Regions from separate parts of the Exiguobacterium sp. UBA6309 genome, predicted to be linked through region 2. Evidence: predicted binding sites of a transcription regulator. Region 2 holds the regulator's gene; each other region holds the start of a gene.
The links. The regulator Rex, encoded in region 2, represses fermentation and respiration genes when NADH is low (regulators of the CRP and FNR family bind a similar motif). The targets are predictions, from matches to a motif close to TTGTGAAATATTTCACAA.
Positions count from the first base shown of each region.

Region 1: a site for Rex is predicted at 2,078-2,095, ahead of B3M90_RS11595 (cytochrome C oxidase subunit II). Genes of this name have one in related genera too.
Region 3: a site for Rex is predicted at 2,730-2,747, ahead of B3M90_RS01525 (L-lactate dehydrogenase). Genes of this name have one in related genera too.

Region 1 is NZ_DJTL01000032.1:127,081-134,106, reverse strand. Features, by position in the region: gene B3M90_RS11605 (b(o/a)3-type cytochrome-c oxidase subunit 1) at 1-1,417, opposite strand, end outside; gene B3M90_RS11600 (cytochrome c oxidase subunit II) at 1,419-1,889, opposite strand; gene B3M90_RS11595 (cytochrome C oxidase subunit II) at 1,902-2,015, opposite strand; gene B3M90_RS11590 (Crp/Fnr family transcriptional regulator) at 2,250-2,957, opposite strand; gene B3M90_RS11585 (CDP-glycerol glycerophosphotransferase family protein) at 3,121-4,275, opposite strand; gene tagD (glycerol-3-phosphate cytidylyltransferase) at 4,328-4,717, opposite strand; gene B3M90_RS11575 (CDP-glycerol glycerophosphotransferase family protein) at 4,734-5,903, opposite strand; gene B3M90_RS11570 (aldehyde dehydrogenase) at 5,966-7,026, opposite strand, start outside.
Region 2 is NZ_DJTL01000037.1:54,661-61,686, forward strand. Features, by position in the region: gene B3M90_RS13125 (S8 family serine peptidase) at 1-1,601, opposite strand, end outside; tRNA gene B3M90_RS13130 (tRNA-Ala) at 1,824-1,899, opposite strand; gene tatC (twin-arginine translocase subunit TatC) at 2,004-2,783, opposite strand; gene B3M90_RS13140 (twin-arginine translocase TatA/TatE family subunit) at 2,791-2,988, opposite strand; gene B3M90_RS13145 (redox-sensing transcriptional repressor Rex) at 2,988-3,647, opposite strand; gene B3M90_RS13150 (ATP-binding cassette domain-containing protein) at 3,815-5,716, shown strand; gene B3M90_RS13155 (hypothetical protein) at 5,698-6,138, shown strand; gene B3M90_RS13160 (flavin reductase family protein) at 6,284-6,877, opposite strand; gene B3M90_RS13165 (DoxX family protein) at 6,897-7,026, opposite strand, start outside.
Region 3 is NZ_DJTL01000009.1:50,484-57,509, forward strand. Features, by position in the region: gene B3M90_RS01515 (M42 family metallopeptidase) at 1-761, opposite strand, end outside; gene B3M90_RS01520 (GNAT family N-acetyltransferase) at 922-1,431, opposite strand; gene B3M90_RS01525 (L-lactate dehydrogenase) at 1,687-2,643, opposite strand; gene B3M90_RS01530 (DUF92 domain-containing protein) at 2,809-3,588, opposite strand; gene B3M90_RS01535 (5-formyltetrahydrofolate cyclo-ligase) at 3,582-4,127, opposite strand; gene rpmG (50S ribosomal protein L33) at 4,185-4,334, opposite strand; gene B3M90_RS01545 (1,4-alpha-glucan branching protein domain-containing protein) at 4,439-6,622, opposite strand; gene B3M90_RS01550 (DUF4912 domain-containing protein) at 6,655-7,026, opposite strand, start outside.

The DNA of each region.
Region 1 (7,026 bases), on a different contig from region 2:
GATATGGAATCCAGTCAGCGACGATCGAATCTTTGAAGTAGGCGGCAGGACCCGTCCGTCGTGGATTACCGAGTAGACCTGAGATATGCATTGCTGTCGACATGAAGAGCATTCCGATCGTCCAGGCAGCCGTTTGAATAAGCCCAAGACGATTCATTGCCGCTGTTAACGTTCGACCACGTAAGAGCGGGACAAGCCAATAGGCTGTTCCGAAGAACGTCAGTGCCACAGCGGCACCGACCGTGATATGAAAGTGTCCCGTAACCCACAATGTGTTGTGAACGATGATGTTTAGTTGATGGGATGCGTTGATGACACCACCTGCACCTGCAGGAATGAAGAACAACATCCCGATGAACGGTGCAAGGAACCGGACATCGCGATACGGCATTTTTTTCACCCAACCAAATACCCCGGTCGCCCCTTTCCGACGACCCGCCAACTCAAAAGTCGCAAACATCGAGAAGGCTGTCATCAATGATGGAATGATGACGAGGAACGTCAAAACGACTTGGACATACTTCCAAAAAGCAGAAATCCCCGGCTCTAACAATTGATGGTGAAAACCAACCGGGAACGAAAAGAGGAGGAACAATAAAAATGACATACGTGCTAATGCGTCAGAAAAAACCTTTCCACCAACGATTTTCGGGATGACTGTATACCAGACGATGTAGGCAGGTAACAACCAGAAATAGACGAGTGGATGACCAAAGTACCAAAATAGCGTCCGGGATAGCTCGATTCCGACCTTATCCGTCCAACCAAGGGATAAGGGAAGGAGCTGAAAGAGAATCGTCGCTGCTACTCCGAGTGTCGCAACCACCCATAATAAGGCAGTCATAATACTCATGTATGCTTGAAGTGGTGGATGAACGCCAGGGTGTTCCCGTTTATAATCAGCATACATACGGAACATGGCACCAGAAGCAATCCACGTTCCGACGACGAAGATGACGAGTCCAATATAAAATACTGGATGTGCCTTGAGTGGTGCATAGAATGTATAGAGGACGGAAGCTTCTCCTGCAAGTACCATCCATGTGACGAGGATGACACCAAGGATCATGAACCAGAATCCAACCCACCCGAGACGTCGAGGAAAGTCTTCGAACCGTCCAAAGGATTGACCTAAAAATGAAAACAGTAATCCAAATATGAATAATGTCGTAAAGACGATCGCAAGCATTAACCCGTGGGCAGTGAGAAGCTCATAGTAGCCGACTCCAGCAATTTCTGGAATGACACCTGTCCGCACCATCGTTTGCAACAATCCACATAAACCACCAATCAATAAGGCAACGAGTGAAAAACTAACATGTGCGAAAGCGAGCTTCGCTTCCTTAATTCCGATGACGGTAGCAGGCAGACCACGCTCCATCTCGAACTGTCTTAATTTTTTTGAAATGGCATTCATCTTATTCCACCACCTTGATTTTGGTTGCCATCATATGATGACCCGATCCACAGTATTCATTACAGACGACCAAATACTCGCCAGCTTCCTTGAATGTATATTCAATGGAATTGATATGACCAGGAACGACCATCATATTGACATTCGTCTTGACAATTTCAAAGCCATGGACGACATCTTTTGATGTCACCAAAAAATCAACCGTTGCCCCTTTGGGAATGACCATATCTTTTGGTGTGAATTGGAACGCTTGTGCGACGATGATCGCTTCGTATCGGTCGTCATCGATTTTTTTTAGTCCTGGCTTGTCGAATGGTTTCGTTTGATCAACTTTCGTCGGATCAATCAATGTTGCATCGGATGGCGGTTGATTTCCGGATGCAAAAGCGGATACGCCGATGATGGTTAAAAAGACGCCAAGCATCACTGCTCCAAAAATCAGCCAGATTTTTTCTAGACGATGAATATGCATTGTGACTCCCCCTTACCGTGATAAGAATAATAGAAAGATTGAGCTCCACATCCCAATGATGATACCTGCTACGATCAGGACGGCGATAAATGTTCCTTTAAGGTTTGATTCTGATTTTTGGTCCATGGTGATTACTCCTCTCCTGCTTTGAACTTGTCTTTATTGTAAGAATTCAGCAAGTTTGAAAACTGTGATATATATCACTTCAAATGTGAAGAATCCGCACTTTTCTTTCTAAAAACACACAGAAAGTTCACATCTGAACAAGAGAAGGAGGCACGACTCATCTACAAAAAAAAAACAATCCATACACGAGACAGAAAATTCTGCTTCACGTTTGAATTGTTTGTACACTATCTATTAAATTCGACAAACACCTGCTGGGCATCCTTCACAATGACACAGATCACGCAGATATTGTGCATCATGAATGATGATTTCTTTTGGCGTCATCGAAATGACACCTTCTTTTTTCCACTGGGAGAACATCCGGTTGACCGTTTCACGCGGTGCGCCAATCAATTGACCAAACTCCCCATCGGATGGACGTTTTGCAAGACGGTAGGTTTCTCCTACTTGTTCCCCTTCCATCGCGATGAGACGAAGTAACGTCGAAGCTAACGCGCCCGGTTTTCCGAACAATAGCAAGTCGCGCAATTTAGTCTCCGTCTGTTTCCGCATCAATGCTTGCCACCGCATGATCTCAAGCGCAAAAGTACCATCCTTTCTCATGAGTTCCTCTAATTTTTCTTTTGTGAGGAAACCGATGATACTATCCTCCATCGTCTCGATACTGTATGAACTCGGAAAAGCTTCTCCTACATCAAATTCACCAAATAGATCCCCTTTGAAATATAAGAACATGAGTAATGGACTGCCTTTTTTCGTCAACTTCGATAGTTTGACGCCTCCTTGTTTCACATAAAACAACTTGTCGTTCATTTCCCCTTCCCAACAGACGATGGAATCCTTTTTGAACGTCGTTTCCGTCATGAAGCTTTCTAGTAACGTTCTTGTCTCAGGTGATAAGATGAACGTATTCGCTTCAGTCGTTCCACAAGTCAGCATATCCATTTCTCCTCTCCTTTTCTTCTGCTTTTAGTATAGAACATCACAGTTCAAAAGAATGGATTTTCAAAAGATTGTCAAACTTTGTTCAATGTTTCACATTAATTTTAAAAAAGTATCTGACGACTGCTTTCTAAAACTAAAGCAATCGTCAGATATAGTATCACATACCTGTTCCGTAATAATGATGAACGATTCGTTCAACTGCTTGACCTGGTGGGTGATCATACCAACTTGTTTGGAATTCCTGCATGTGCTGACGGCACTCTTCAAGTATCGCGTCAGACACGATCCACTCCATCAATTGCGCCATCTGCTCCGTCTGTCGCACCGGTAATGGTTTCGGATACTGATCGACAAGTCCTGGTAGTTGTCGATATGTGTCGATGTCCGGTGTGTATAAGAACGTTGGGATCTCAAGAAGACAGCTTTCAAATGGAATCGACGAATAGTCGGTCACCAGAACATCCGTGATGAGCAAATAATCATTAATCTGATACGTGTCATCCACAAGATGTATATGGGCGGAACGATAGGTCGAAAGCGCTCGGATCGTCGGATGTAACTTAACAAGAATCGTCCATCCCGCTTGAGCAAGTCGTTCGAACTGTTGAATCGTGTGATCTTCCGTTCCTTTATATTCGCGGTAAGTCGGGGCATACAATAGAATCCGGCGGTCGGGTTTTACATAACGTTCTTTTAAATCAAGTGCCCGATGTTCCCGCTGAACCTCATCATACCAATAATCCGTCCGCGGCATGCCGAACGGTTTAAAATGAGATCGTTTTAAATCATGCGGTGCCATGAATTGTGTCGCACAACGCATCCCCGGCACGATGAAATCACCATATTCCTGATAGACACGTCGAAAACGATTTCGTACCCGTTCTGATACGAACAGACTTTTGGAGGAGGTCAGTCCAAACTGCTTTAATGTTCCTGCCGCATGCCATAGCTGGATACGTCGTGTTCCTCGTCGCGTTGTTGCGACACTAAATTCTGCGACATAATTATCGACGAAGACCGTCCGGGAGGTCGCAAGCAAATATGCCAACCGAACGAATCGTAAACGACGAAAGCGAAGAGTCCGATCTGACTTCCACAGATCCGGCTGCTTCATGAAATGATGATCGTATACCAGATACCGTTTCTCATTTGGCAATTCCTGCGCCAAGCGATCATTAACAGGTTTTGCGTTATCCCCATATGTCATCCAAAATAAAGTGACGGGTCGAAGCGGTAACCACCGAAAGACACCATAACAAATACGAAACAACAATAAATAGACCCATACGATTCCTTCTCTAACCACTTTCATCCTGCCCTTCTACGAAGAAAGACCGCACGTCGTCGTGTGGTCTCCTCTTCAATCACTTCGAAGCTAATTCCGTTTTAATCTGACTCGTAGAAATACCCTCAGTTCGGCTAAGGTAAACGACCTCACAATGCTCTTTTAAGAAATCAAACTCGCCTTTCCAATCATCACCCATGACGAAGAGGTCGACGTTATGCTTCTTCACATCTTCTACTTTTTGATCCCAGCTGTTTTCCGGAATGACTTCATCCACATAACGGATAGCTTCAAGAATCATCTTCCGATTCTCGAAATTATGGTAGGACTGCTTATGTTTCAAACGATTGAATTCGTCCGTTGAAATCGCAACGATAAGATAATCTCCCATTGCTTTTGCGCGTTTTAAGATGTTGATATGACCCCAGTGTAATAAATCAAATGTTCCGTACGTAATAACCTTCTTCATGATTCTGCTCTCCCTTTTATCCGTGAATTCTCTTTATGATCGTCTTCATCGCCCGTTCTGAAGCCTGTCCATCATCCCATTGACAATACGTCTCTTGGAACGCTCGAAATGCTGACGCATACCGTGTATGCCAATTATCTAACTGGTCCAGCTCTTCAAACAGTGCTGTTTCAGTCGACAACAATGGTCCCGGTGCCTCCTGCTCAAAATCGAAGTAAAACCCACGCAATTGATCTCGATAATGTTCTAAATCATACGTATAGAATAAAATCGGACGAGATAAGTGCGCAAAATCAAACATGACAGAAGAATAATCCGTGATCAAGGCGTCCGACGCCAGATAGAGCTCCGCGATATCCGGGTAGTCCGATGTATTTCGGACGGATGGATAAGCAGTGACGTCGAGACGACTTCCGACTAAATAGTGCATTCGGACAAGCAGAACGTATTCATCCCCAAATCGCTTTTCAAATTCATTTAGCGAAAAAGGTAGCTCAAATGAATATTTCCCTTGACCTTCGAATGCATTATCTCGCCAAGTCGGTGCATACAACAAGACTTTTTTTGAATGATCAATATCATAGTGGCGATATACTGCTTCTTTGATTTTAGCATGTCGCGCCTCTTGATAAAATATATCATTTCGAGGATACCCAATTTCTAGCATCTCACCTTCAAATGCAAATGCCCTTCTAAATATTGAACTGGAATAGGCATTGGGTGAAACTAAGCTAGACCATTTTGCTGCTTCCTGCTTAAATCCTTGTTTATATCGTTCGGTTGTCGTATTCGCCATTTGGACATCATCCATATCAAGCGCTAGTTTCTTGAGCGGTGTGCCGTGCCAAGTTTGGAGATAAAACGTTTTTTCCGGTTTGATCAACCAACTCGGTAACCGACTGTTTGATACCCAGACCCGTGACGTCGCAAGTAAATAAATCCAGCGGAACGTCAACCGATCTACTGTCTTGACATTTGGTGGAAATGCAACACCTCGTTGCTTGCTGAAAATCAACTCACACTCCGGATGCATCGCGCGCATCAATTCGTAAATGGCACGCGGACTGTCACTATATTGTTTTCCGAGAAAACTCTCGAAAAGAATTCGCTTACGTTTTTGTGGCAACCATGTAAAGACTCTCATGACGGTACGAAGACCGCGTTCAATCAAGCCTGTTCGTTTCATCCACTGTTTTACTTGATCTTTCAAGTGAAGAGCTCCTTCTTAAGTCAATTAATCACAGCTCATCATAACAAAAAGCGCATCCATTTGGAATTGCTATTTGTTCGCATGTAGCGGAACGGTAAATCAAATGCCGTCGTATTTTTGACGATTCCTTTCCGATGACTGAACGTCTCGAAACTATATTTGCCATGATATCCACCCATTCCACTCGCTCCGACTCCACCAAATGGTAAGTGGTGCTGTGCGACATGCATCAATGTGTCATTGACGCATCCACCACCAAACGAAATTCGCTCAAGGACGCGATGCTCGATGGCTTTATTCTCTGTGAATAGATAAAGCGCAAGCGGCTTATCACGATCATTGACGAATGTAATAACTTCTTCGATTTCACGGTATGTTAACACCGGTAGGATCGGTCCGAAGATTTCGTCTTGCATCAATGGAGCATCCGTTACTACACCAGTCATGACGGTCGGCGCCATCTTGCGTGTTTCCGGATCCACTTGTCCACCGAATTCGATCGTTCCTTGCGTTAAATAATTGCTTAAACGATTCAAATGATCGTCCGATACGATTTTAACGTATGAAGAGACGCCTACGCCGTTTCCGTACTGTTTGAAGGCTTCTTCTTCTATCAGTTGTAAGAAGCGTTCTTTGACGTCTTCATGAATCAATACATAATCCGGAGCGATACATGTCTGTCCCGCATTCAACCATTTTCCCCATGCGATCCGCTTCGCTGCTAGACGAAGGTCTGCATCCTTGTGCACGATCGTCGGAGATTTTCCACCTAGTTCAAGCGTGACAGGCGTCAGGTGCTTCGCCGCAGCCTGATGTACGATTTTTCCGACGCGTGTGGAACCCGTAAAGAAGATATAGTCAAAACGCTCGTTTAATAAGGCACTGCTGACTTCAGCATCCCCTTCTATGACGATTCCGAATCGTTCATGGAACGCCGTTTCAAAGACTTCTCGTAATACGCGAGAGACATTCGGTGTCAACTCGGATGGTTTAAGGACGACCGTATTCCCGGCTGCAATCGCACCAATGACAGGAGCAAGTGCGAGCTGGAAGGGATAGTTCCATGGTGCAATCACAAGCACATTACCATAAGGTTCGT
Region 2 (7,026 bases):
CCGTCAAATGTCACTGCGATTGCCTTGCCTTCTTTTGCTTTTGCTTCGAGATCATTCCCGTCCGCGATGCTAAGCGTGACGAGTGGAATCGTCGGATTGTTGAGCGCCATGCTGACGTAATCCCCGTGATCGACTCGACCGCGGACGATGACACCTGCTGCCCCTTGCTTCTCAGCTTCTGCTTGGATCATACCGTAGTTGAAACCACCGTTACGCACGACGAAGACGACTTTCCCTTTGACGTCTTTACCTTCATAGTTCGAAGCTTGACCGTCACCGACATACACGACATCCTTCTTCTCTTTATCGAAGACGGCAATCGGATTCGGCGAATCTTGTTTTTGGTATGCCAAATAACCGGCATCCTGACCGTCGATCGTCAGCGCCATGCCTTCAAGCGTCAATTTCGTATTTTCGAGTGACGCGACTTGGAGCGCCTGGCTCGTCAATCCTGGTGCACCAACGACACCGATATCCGGGTTTGCTGTATATGGATTACCCGCACCATGACCTGCAAACGCCGAGTTACCAGCAGAGATCGCACACAAGATACCGTTGTTCATCGCGTTGACGATTGCGCGTTGTTCTGGAGCATCTGAATTGACGAACGATGCCGTCGAACCGAGACTCATGTTGATGACATCGGCTCCGAGTGCAATCGCATCATCGATCGCTTTAATGTAGATATCGCTGAATGTCGATGGCATTCCTGGATCGTTTCCGAAGACTTTCATCGCGAGGAGCTGTGTTTCCGGCGCGACCCCTTTGATACCACCGTTTGCTTCATCGCCGTTTGCTCCGACCGTACCTGCGACGTGCATCCCGTGCATCGATGCCCCCGCACCTAAGTCACGGATTTCGCTGTCGTGATCGGCATAGTTATAGCCGTACGGTACTTTTTCCGTGAAATACTTTCCTTTTAAACCTTTTGTTTCTTTCGCACTATCGACCTTCGAAGAGGTTAAATCCACCTTTGTCTCTGGACTCAAGACCATGTCTTTGTGCGATGGATCAATCCCCGTATCGATGACCGCGACGACGGTTCCTTCCCCTTTAAAGCCATAGTCCTGCCACGTTTCCTTCGCATTGACCATGTCCTTGCTGTACAGCATGTCTGGCTTGGCACCTTTATCGACGGTTGGGCGCGCATATTCGTGCGCGATATGTACACTTTTGACTCCTTCGAGTTGTTTGATATCTTCGATGTCACCGAACTTCACTTCACCACTGAATCCATTGATGACGGTTGTGAAGCTTTCTTTATATGTAACAGGAATCGCCTTTTTAGCGATAGCTGACTTGACTGATTTTTGGACGCTGACGAGTCGATCCTTGATCGATTCCTTTTCGGCATTGCTCAATGTGCTATACCGCTTGTTTTGAGATTGGGCGATTTGAATCGCCGGTTTTTGTTCCATCTCGATGACGACTCGGACTTTATCCGATTGTTTGTAGTTCTTTTCTTGTCCCGATTTCTTCAGTGAGAGCGCCTGCGGTTTTTGACCCGTCGCTTTGTCTTGCGAGGACAGTGCACCTTGCGCACTGACTAGATTGGAAGACGTCATTAAGACGGCTGCCATAAGTGCAATCTTCTTCTTCATGCGTTCGTTTCCCCTTTTCTGTAAAACCATAGTAGTAATACTAATAAAACAGTTTAACGAAAATTCTGTATTTTTAGTTTAATGAAGTTAATGGAAATAAACAATTTATATTTGTCTATTTTTTTAATTTTTTTCTTTTTGGTGACATTTTATATTTGGAAGGAATTTAACTGGGAACATAAAAAAACTCCTCGAGCACTCGAGGAGTTGAACGTATGAACTTGGTGGAGACTATCGGGATCGAACCGACGACCTTTTGGCTGCCAGCCAAACGCTCTCCCAGCTGAGCTAAGCCCCCATGAATTATCTTTAGTATACGCATCGCTAACTGCTTTATCAATATAAACATAACGCTTTCATAAAAAAGAATTCCTCCCGAAATGGCTGGAAGGAATTCACGATTCATTTATTCAATTCACGCATCAAATCCGCCTGTCGTTCAAGCTCTGCCTGTTGCTCGAGGATCAAGACCTTTTTATACGTCCGCGCGGAAATCAAGATACTGATTTCATAGAGAACGAACAACGGCACTGAGATCATCAAGTGTGACGTCACGTCCGGCGGTGCGATCAATGCCGCAACGACGAACAGCGCGAAATACGCATATTTTCGATTCTTTCGCATGAAATATGGCGTCACAAGACCAAGGCGTGTCAGGAACATCGTCACGACCGGCAATTGGAAGAGAAGACCAAACGGCATCGTCAACCGGATCAAGAAACTGAAGTAGTTTTCGACCCCGATGACTTGCTCGATCCCCAATTCTTTCCCGAGATCCGTTGAGACTTCGAGCAAGAAGGGAAGCAACCAGAAATACGAGAAGGCTACACCAGCCAAAAATAGAAAGAAGATGACTGGAATATACGTCAGTGTTGCTTTTTGTTCCTTTTCATAAAGCCCTGGTCGGACGAATGCCCACAGTTGATACATCCAGAACGGTGACGCTAAAATCAGCGCGATGATGAACGCAAGATTCAAATACAACATTAAAGGATCGGCGACGTTGAAGGCATTTAATCCGATACCGAGCTCTTTTAAGTCCGCTTGCAGAAAACGGACGAGCGGTCGAACGAGCGGAAATGCGACAGCGAACAGGACGACGACGATGAGGAGCGACCAGACAATCCGCTTACGCAGTTCGTCTAGGTGCGACGTCATGCTTTGTTCTTGATCAACCGTCATGATTCAATCACTTCTCTTTCGGTTCGTCCTTTTTATCGTCGTCCATGATGCCGTTCGTGGCATTCTTGAACTCTTTCAATGTTTGACCGGCAGCACGACCGAATTCCGGCAACTTCTTCGGTCCGAAGATGATCAACGCGACGACAGCAATTAATCCGATACTCGCAGGTCCGATACCTAACGTGAGCGGGATAAGGTTTTCCATTATGATTTCACTCCTTCAGCTGATTGCGAATAATGCTTCATGAAATAAACTAACGACTGCAACTCGATCGATAAATCGATGTGATGAACCCGAACGCTCGCTGGCACGTTCAACCGTGCAGGCGTGAAGTTCAGAATGCCTGTCACACCATACTCGACTAACTCATCCGCTACTGACTGTGCGAACTGGGATGGAACCGTCAAGATGGCGACATCGACCTGATTCGCTTCGATTTGTTCTTTCATGTCCGAAACATGATAGATTGGAACGTCATGCGTCGTTGTTCCGACCTTCTCTTCGTCCGCATCAAACGCAACGACTATCCGAGTACTATTATTCTTTAAAAAGTTATAATTTGCAAACGCTGTTCCGAGATGACCGACCCCAATCAAGGCAACATTCGTCACCTCATCTTGATTCAAGGTTTTCCGGAAAAACGTTAAGAGATGTTGAACGTTATATCCATACCCCTTCTTCCCTAGTGCCCCAAAGTAGGAAAAATCGCGACGAATCGTTGCTGAATCAACCTTCACCGCCTCGCTTAACTCAGCAGAAGAGACGCGGAGCTTGCCTGAATTGTATAAACTTTGGATGAAGCGATAATATAGCGGCAACCGTTTTGCTGTCGCTTGTGGAATTTTTGTGTCTGATCCATTCATCCTGCAGTTCCCCCTTCGGCCACATCCATCGTGGCACCCAAATCTTTGCAAAAAGCTTTCTACTCTCCTTGATTGTAAACCACTTCACATAGAGTCACAAATAATATATTCCGCAGGACCTCGCGCTTTTGTTCGTGATAGACTAAAGGGTGGAAGGATGGATGGAAATGATACTCTTACAAGTCAACCAACTCTCGAAATCATTCGGCGTCGAGCCGATTTTAGAAAATATCAAATTGGAAGTACAAGAGCGCGACCGAATTGCGCTCGTCGGTCGAAATGGTGCCGGTAAATCAACCTTGCTCAAAATCATCGCTGGTGAACTCAGTCATGACTCGGGCGATATCATGAAAGGTAAAGATGTCAAAATCGGCTATCTCGCGCAAGACAGTGGTCTCGAATCGAATGAGACGATCTGGAACGAGATGCTGACCGTCTTTGAACATCTGCAAGAACAAGAACGGACACTGCGCCGGATGGAAATCGAGATGGGCATGGAGCACATCTTGAACGACCCGGTCGCTTACGATCGACTTCTGAAGACGTACGATCAAGCACAACATGACTTCTCAGAAGCAGGTGGTTATCAGTTCGAAGCGAATATTCGCTCCGTCCTGCACGGCATGCGCTTTTATCCAGACGATTACTCACGCCGGATCCAGACATTGTCCGGAGGTCAACGGACACGGCTCGCCTTAGCGAAGATGCTCCTGCAAGCACCAGAGCTTCTCATTCTCGATGAACCGACGAACCATCTGGATATCGATACGCTCGCTTGGCTTGAAAGTTACCTCGGTGGTTATCGTGGTGCCGTTCTGATCGTCTCGCACGATCGGTACTTCCTCGATCAAGTCGTCAATGTCGTCTATGAGCTCTCTCGTAATGTCTGTCGTAAGTTCACTGGGAACTATACGAAGTACCTCGAGCAAAAAGCGGCATTGTACGATCAAGAAATGAAACAGTTCGAACAGCAGCAAGAAGAAATCGCGAAGATGCAGGATTTCATTCAACGAAACATCGCTCGGGCGACAACGACAAAGCGTGCTCAAAGCGTTCGAAAACGGCTCGAGAAGGTCGACCGGCTCGACCGACCAGATGGAGATGAACGCAGTACGGTCCTCTCCTTCCCAATCGAAAAACAGAGCGGGAATGACGTTCTTCAAGTCAATCAATTGGCAATCGGTTACGAAGAAGCTGTCTCAAAAGACATCACGTTCCGCTTGCAACGCGGCGAATCACTGGCACTCGTCGGACCGAACGGAATCGGGAAGTCGACGCTCTTAAAAGTCCTCGTCGGTCGTTTACGTCCTCTCTTCGGTGATTTCCGTTTTGGCACCGGCGTCTCGATCGGGTATTACGATCAAGAGCAAGCAGAACTCAATGACCGGAATCGTGTCATCGATGAGATTTGGAACGAATGGCCACTGATGCGCGAACAAGAAGTCCGTTCTGTGCTCGGACAATTCCTGTTCAGCGGCGACGATGTCTTCAAGATTGTCCATGAATTGTCCGGTGGCGAACGCGGACGTCTCGCGCTCGCAAAACTGAAACTCCGGAAGACTAACGTCCTCATCCTTGACGAGCCAACGAACCACTTGGATCTGGATTCGAAGATGGTCCTTGAGAACGCTCTCGTCGACTATGAAGGTACGCTACTCTTCGTTTCCCATGACCGGTACTTCATCGATCGGATCGCGACACGCGTCATCGAGATGAGTGAAGCTGGTGTGACAGAATACCTCGGCGATTATTCGTACTACACAGAGAAGAAGGCTGAACAAGAAGAAATCGCTCGCCTTGAAGCCGAAGAGGCAAAAGCGGCAAAAGTCACGGCATCGAAGACGATCGACAAAGAAGCACAGAAAGAAGAAAAAAAACGCCGTCAGCAAATCGAACAACTCGAACAAGATATTGAACGGCTCGAACAGCGTTCAGCGGAAATCGAACAGTTGCTTTGCGAACCGGAAGTTTTTAATGATATTCCAAAAGCGACAGCGTTATCTGCGGAACGAGACCAGATCGATGTCGATCTACTTGAATTGATGGAACGATGGGAGAACCAACACTGATGCGAACGAAAAGCTTTTTCATCAACCTGATTCAAGGACTGTTATCCGGTATTCTTTATTTCGTTCCGATGTATGCGGACTACGTGTCCGCCTTCATCCGCCCGGATGCCTTTAATGCTGCTCTTCCTTTGTTCCTTCTGATTTCTTGCATGATCGGACTTGTCATCCAGACATGGAGCGGTCTTCTCGTCAGTCTACTCTCTGGACTATGTTGTACGCTTCTAACGACACAACTGTTCGTCGAACTCAATGATCCATTGATCATATCCTATTATGGTAGCGTCACTCCCTTGACTGCCTTTTTGATCAGTTGTGTCGGGGTTTGGGCGCTGGCAATCATTTTTTATTTGCTCGATGGTTATCAGTATAGTAAACGTCACGGACTCGAAGGTTCTTCAAACGAAATCGATCCACAACCTTGAAGTCCGATCGATGAACTAGATACGCGATATGAAAAAAGGAGTGGAGATTCCGGTAGCTAGACCGGTCTCACCACTCCTTTTTATTTAAATCGAAACGTTCGTCGTCAACATGGATCGTACACTGAATCAAGCATTCACACTTCTATCATTTTGTCGGTCGAGCAATCGTAAACGTCTTCCCGATCGTCGCATAATCATTTCCTGCTAAGCGAGCGACAGCCTTCAATCCTGCCGCATCGATCCGGAACGACTCGACGAGTTCATCCGCGACGTGATAGCGCAGTACTTCCCCGATCAAAAGATCGGCACCTTCTAGCTCGACATGTTGTGTTAAGCGCATCTCGAACCGGATTTTCGCTTCCGCGATTCCGGGCACGTCGATTGCATCGCTATCGACGAGCGTTAAATCCGTCCGTTCGAGTTCACTTTCACCGTAAGCGAGTGGCGCAGCCGTCTCATTGACAGCGTCGACGATTTCTTCGCTGACGATATGGATGACATAGCTTTGTTTTGCTAGGATATTACGTGCCGTATCCTTTTGTCCCTGATCCGTCCGTTGTACGGCAATCACCAGTTGTGGCGGACTACTTGATGCGACCGTAAAGAAGGAAAAGGGGGCGGCGTTGACCGTCCCGTCTTCCCCTAGCGTCGTCACGAAGGCAATCGGACGCGGAATGATGCTTCCGATCAGTAATTTATAATTGTCTTTTGCGCTAAGCGTTGATGCCTCGAACTTCATGAATGACCCACCTTTTTCCTCACCCGATGAGTGCAGCGAGTGAATAGTCTCCAGCACCGATCATCGCCACTCCAAGGGCGATAACGATCAATGCCATGTTGTATTCGTACCCGTTCTGCGTCACCCAGTAACCATTCGCACCGTGTACT
Region 3 (7,026 bases), on a different contig from region 2:
TTTGCACAAATCGAGACCGTGAATTCGTCAGAGTGCTGACCATCTCCTAACGCACCCATGTCGACCGCGATATATTCTGCGACTTCTTCCGTGAATCCAGCATTTCCACCGAACCCAACCTCTTCGTAATTTGAAATCAGGATCTGGACCGTGTGTGGCAGGTCGATGGTTTTCCATTCTTTAATCAATTCGAGCAACAAAGCAACCGATGCTTTATCATCGAGATGGCGCGATTTCACAAACCCAGTTTCCGTATAGAGGAAACGCGGATCAAACGTCACGACGTCTCCTACTTCAATCCCCGCGACCCGCGTCTCTTCTGCTGTCGTCGAACGAATATCAAGTCGGACTTCGATATTATCAGCGGACCGTTCCGTTTTATTCGTCTCGCGTGACGTATGGACACTCGAATGATGGAAAACAATCGTACCGGAAATCGTTTGACCGTCCATCTTATGAATGAGACAGTTCTCTCCTTCGATCGCTGTCCAAGCATACCCACCTAACTGTGATAAACTGAGTCGCCCCGTTGGCAAAATCTCTTTTACCATTGCACCTAACGTATCGACGTGTGCCGTCAGCAATCGTGTACGGTTTGAAGCGCCAGGCAAAGTCGCTAAGATCGCTCCCTTTTCAAGTTTGCGATACGTGATCCCGTCTGCAACCAAACGCTTTTCTACATATGTAATCGCTTCTTTCGTCGAACCTGTCGGACTTGGAATCGAGACCAACTCTTCAATCGTACGTATGACTTCTTTCATGTTCATTCGCTCCCTTTCAATCGGACTACACCGTACTATCCGCTTTGTTTTCATGATAACAAATATTCATTCTTTGTCGGTACTGATATCCTATATGCACTACGCGAAAAAGCTGTAGCACTTTTTTGCTACAGCTTTTTGTCCACACCATATAATGAACTTAGACGTATTTTTTCATCCAAATATCATCGCGGTATGTGCCGTCTTCTAATTTTACAGAGTCTGGATCTTCGGCATATACTTCAAAGCCGAGCGATTCGTAAAGACTTTGCGCTGCTTCATTTCCTGATAATACGGCAAGAATGACTTGCTCAACGTCTGGTAACTTCTTCGCCTCGTCGATCAAGGCCTCCATTAGAGCACGACCGGTCCCTCCACGATATTCAGGCGAAACATATACTCCGGAAATCATCGCTTTGTGCGACTCACGTGACAGTTCGTATGGCTTGACCTGACCAAACCCAAACAATACATCGCCGTCGAACATACCGAGCCAAATCTCATCGGAGTCGGGTTCTCCTTCTAGACCTTCTCGTACTTCGCGGAGCGGGGTTTGCTGTTCATCGTCAAACGAATGACCGAAAGCATCTGGATGATTCTTTAATCCCTCAAGGCGTAGATTCCAGTATTGTTCTGCATCCTCTTTAGTTAATTTTCGAAAAGTATACATGACTGTCGATTCTCTCCTTTTTTGGGTTTCATGACGTACAAAAAATAACGGAAAAACGCTTCTATCTCTTACTTAACCTTTTTCTAGTAAAATAAAACCTAGATTTTTTCTCTTTAATTTCACTTAAATACAGTAGTGATGTTTGCCTCTTCTTTTTTCTCATAACAAAAACTCAAAGGTGGACACTAAGATACAGGATCACCATTTGAGTTTTTAAGCTCTCTATTTATGAGGTTTTCGTCATGCTTCGCGCCGTTAACCTTGCAAGACAGGTTCGAGCGTCTGACGCAATACATCAGCAGAATGATGAAACTTCTTCATTTCTTCTTCCGTCAACGCGACTTCAATGATTTCCCGCACACCTTGACGATTGATGATCGCCGGTACTCCGATGTGAATGCCGGAAATCCCGTACTGCCCATCTACATATGCCCCGACCGTCAACAAACAGTTCTCGTTCCCAAGGATGGCACGCACGATTCGAACAAGTCCAAGTCCAATCGCATAATAAGTTGCTCCTTTACGTTCGATGATATGGTAGGCAGCATCCCGAACGTTGATATAGATTTGATCAAGGTCTGCTTGAGAATAACGATTGTCCTCAGCAAGCAGTTCATCAATCGTTTTTCCATAAATACGGCTATTACTCCAGGCAGCGAATTCCGTATCTCCATGTTCTCCAAGAATGTAGGCATGGGCATTGCGAGAATCGATGTGAAAGTATTCTCCAAGCATTTGACGCAGACGTGCTGTGTCGAGTACCGTTCCTGATCCAAATACGCGTGATTTTGGAAGACCGGAATACTTCCAAGCCAGATGTGCCATGATATCGACAGGATTGGAAGCAACGACGATGATACCGTCAAAACCGGAATCCATAATCTGACGAATCATTTCTTTCATGATCAATGCATTCTTTGCGACGAGATCAAGTCTCGTCTCACCTGGTTTTTGAGGAGCTCCCGCCGTGATGACGACGACCTCCGCCTCTCGGCAGTCCATATACTCTCCAGCCCAGATTCGCATCGGTGAAGAGCTAAATGGTGTTCCGTGGTTTAAGTCCATTGCCTCGCCTTCTGCTTTGGCTTTGTTGACATCAATGATGACAAGTTCTTCACAAAGTCCAGCTGTTGACATCTGATAAGCAAAGCTTGAACCAACTGCACCAGCTCCAATGAGGGCTACCCGTGTCACTTTCGCATGTAATTCCATATCGTTATGTCCACCCTTTCATTCGTCCTAAGAGTTTGTTAACTATCTCACAAATAAATTGTAACATCTTTCACATTCTTTGTACCATGTGAAATTAATCACATTTGTCCATTTTGTGTCATTAATATCCTAACATAAGGAATTACACACTCATATACTTTCCAGTTACCAGATTCGAATGATGATAAACCCGATTCCACTCGCTAAACCACTTGTTAAGACATTGACAGCATCATTCCCTAAAAGTCGAATGCCTGAAACGTAAACGGTCGGTTGACCATGGTGTTCTCGCTTTTCCGTGTATTCCCCACAAACCGAACATCGGTAAACGCGTTGCCCTACTGCTCCAAATAGTGTATCCAGTAGGCTCCCGAGTACACCGATGCTTGTTACGAGTAAGACGTCTCTTAAAGAAAGAGAAAATATCCAATGCGCTGCTACCGCAATGAATGCAGCTCCTGCAATCGTACCGACCGTTCCAATTAGCGACATCGCTCCACTCGTCCCTGCTGGTACCCGCCGTAACGTTTTGAGCGACCACGGATCACGTCTTGAGAGCGGCCCGATTTCGGATGCCCACGTATCAGCATTCGATGCTGCGATGACGAATAGAAATAACAAGAGATACGCAAAATCCATCGTCATGGCATACGCTAAGGCAGCAACGAACGCTACCCCTCCATTCGCAAGAACCTGCCATCCGTCACGCGCGCCATCTTTCTCAACGATGGAGTCGACCGATTGTTTTCTGGATCGTCCAACCTTCGATAACAAGCTCGAGCTACCAAAGAATAGTAAGAGTACTACTAATCCTTGCCATCCAAATCCAAATGAGACACCACTACCGACGAGCAGGGTCATGATCGCACCACTTGTCGTCAATAAATGAAAAGATCGTCCGGTCCAAGCAAGCAATAGACAAAACAAAATGGTCGCGCTCAGCATCGGATGACCTCTAAATCAGTGACGATCAGGTCAACGGGGATATCAAAGGCTTCTACTTCAAAATCGGAAAGAAGTTGTTCGGAAAAGGCAATCGATACTTTACATCCTGCATAGGTCACGAGTGCACGATCGTAATAGCCTCCTCCCCACCCTAAACGATATCCGTCCCGTCGATAGGCACGACCCGGAACGAGACAAAGCTCTGCTTGAGCAAGTGAAGCCCGACGTGCTGAAGCGGTCGGTTCAGCAATTCCCATCTGATTTGCTTGAAGTTGATCTTCTGGTCCATGTTCATAAAAGACCATCTCGTCTCCCACTACTTTTGGTATCAAGACCGTCTTGCCCTCTTGCCACGCCTGTTCAATCAGCATTCTTGTATCACATTCATTTCGAAAAGCTAATGTGATCGCGACACATGTCGCTTGTTGCCACTCAGGCAACAACAAAACATGTTCGTAAATCAACCGTTCCTTCTCCGTACGATTCTCCAATACATCTAATCTTTCTTTGATCAGACGGCGTACTTCTTGTTTGTTCATGACTGTCTTCCTTTCCACAAAAAAAGCCATCACACGAAGTGACGGCTTCCATCTCAATTATTTCACTTCACGGTGAAGTGTGTGCTTACGGAGACGTGGGTTGTATTTCTTCAACTCAAGACGCTCTGGGTTGTTACGCTTGTTCTTTTTAGTGATATAAGTACGGTCACCAGTTTCAGTGCAAGCTAATGTGATTTTAACGCGCATGGGATTCCCTCCTATCTAGCTCTCGATGTATCAAGTGATTTTGCTTTACATAAGGTTAAGCATACTCAAGTATCGTACCAAGAAAGGAAAGGAATTGCAACTGTTCATCCGTTCTTTTTCGGATTCGTCACGTGTTGATATGGTTTTTCAAGGTTCTCTTCAAAACGCAGTGGCTTCTTTTCGACGTGATACTCTTGTTCCACCCCGTGACGTGACTCTTCTCGTTCTAGATAAACGACCGCTGATTGGCGCAACGCATCTCCTTCAAGTCGTTTTAAGGCAACGACCAGACCACCTGAACGATCAGGAGAACGCTCACTTTCGACATCGTAGACGTTACTTACGAGTGGCAACTCTTTCATCTTCGCGATAGCTTGGGCAGCTGATGCGGTCTCCATGTTGAAGTTGTGGATGACTGCGAAATCAACGATCTTACTCAAGGCTTGCGCTTGGCGTAAGAATGCTAAATTTAGTGCCGCCAGTTGGTTATAGGTCTGAACGAGCGGTAGACCCGTCACTTGCACTCCGTAAACATGAACACCTTCTTCAAATCGATACGCTTCTGGATGTTCCGTGACGACATAGACATTCTCACCAGCAGCAGCAAGTCGTCGAGCGAGCTCCGAAGCCGGCCGGTCTGACGCATCATATTGTCGGACGAACAACAAGATGGCGTCCGTATTCCAAGATTTCTCACGCTTCACTGCCACGTAGTAATCATGTGCTGTCAAGAAGACATCCGGTTCAATATCTGAATCTTGAAGGAAAGGATATTCGCGATATCGATCATCCAACCATTCCACCGTCAGCTCCTCAGCATCCAGGCGACGCTCCGTTTCTTCAAAACGTAGGATGTGCTCCCGGAAACGATTCGCAGCATATTGAGCTGTCGTCTGTCCATCGAGGATGAACGGCCAGTCGCTCGAGACAGCGAGGAGGTATTCTCGAATGAGTTGACGCTTTGCTTTGACAGTCAACGCATCTTGATGACGATTTCGGGCTACGACACCTGCTAGTCTCTTCTCAAGTTGATGGAGATGACGAATCATCCAGTCATTCCGTTCATTGATCCAGACTTCCGCGTAGCCTTTTCGTCCCCACGTTCCCATCGCGACATGTGCCGTGTCGATGTCTTGGAAGTGACGTTCGAGGAAGATCGCCGGTGAAATCGACTCAATTCCTTGATCTTCTAAACGTTCCATCGCTTTACCGAGGAAGTCGGGACCTTCAAACCACCAGTGACCGAACAATTCGGCATCAAATGGTGCTGTGACAAGGAATGGTGGGAAGTTTTGTCCTTGATGCGCATCTAAATGTTCACCGAGTGCTTGTGCGAAGTCTGCTGCGTGCTCACTTGTCCGTTGCCATGCCCAATCACGGACGTAATAGTCTTTTTGATCCGTTTCTCCTGTTACGCGATGTAATTTCAACCCTGTATCATAACGTAGTCCCTCTGGGTGCATGAACTCAGCGATTTGATCCCACTCTCGATCGTACGCAAGGTCACGATAAAACTCGCGGTAATCCGGATGACCCGGGTATCCGATGACAGAGCTCCAGATTTTTCCGGAAATGATTTGATCACGCGGGAAAAGTGCCACACCGTGCGGCGAATAGACGGGTGCTCCGATTCCGTGTTTCGGTGACGGATCCGCGTTTAAGATTGAATGTTCGTCAACGAATGTATAACGAATGCCCTCTTCGTACAAAATACGGTCAAGTCCTGGCGTATACCCACACTCTGGCATCCAAAGACCAGTTGGACGGAATCCGTAATGACGTTCAAAACAGTTCAATCCTGTCTGAATTTCAGAACGTGCCGCTTGTTCGGACAACATGTGCGGACTGAATCCGTGCGTCGCCGTACAGGTAATCAAATCAAGATAACCTTGCTCCTTGTAATGACGGAATGCGCGGTTCAAATCTTTTTCCCAGTGAAGGAACGTATTCAATAAGTCTTGATAACGGTCTTGATAGAAAAGAAGCGCATCTCGTTCCTTTTGAGCAAGCTCTCGTTTTAGTTCCTGGCGAATCAAACGTAACGTATCCTCGATATGCTCGATATACCGCTCTTGAATCAATGGATCGGCAAGCATCTCGATGACGGGTGGCGAAATGCTGACCGTCCAGCCGAGCGGACGTGACAAGCGATCGACCTCCCACAATAATGGGATGTAGGTTTCTGAAATCGCTTCATACATCCACCGTTCTTCTAGACGATGCGCCTCTTCATGACGGATATATGGTAAATGTGCATGTAAGACGAGTGAAAAATATCCTTTTCGCATAGCTTCTCTTCCTTTCCCTCTCTCTAATTCCATTACCGGACGCGATCGAAATAGGAATACGGGCGTAAGACTTCGACCCATTCCGGCTGTTCGACCTCTCCGTATTGCCAATGATGCACGACTTCAGCGAACCGACCATCCGTGACCGGTTCGTCGCGTGGCGTCTCGACTGGTTTTGACCGCAGTACTGGAACGAAGTCCCCATCGATCGTTTGAATGCCCCATTCAATGATGTATGTAGTATTCGGGGCGACTGGTCGAACGAACCAAGCATTCGTCATTTCCGGTAGCTCGAATTGATACGTCCGATTTGCCTGTCCTTGTTCGTATTCAACAAGCGTGACATCAATGATGCGTAATTCTTTACGAAACGAATCAAACGTCGTGTGATAGTGCGTCTCTAG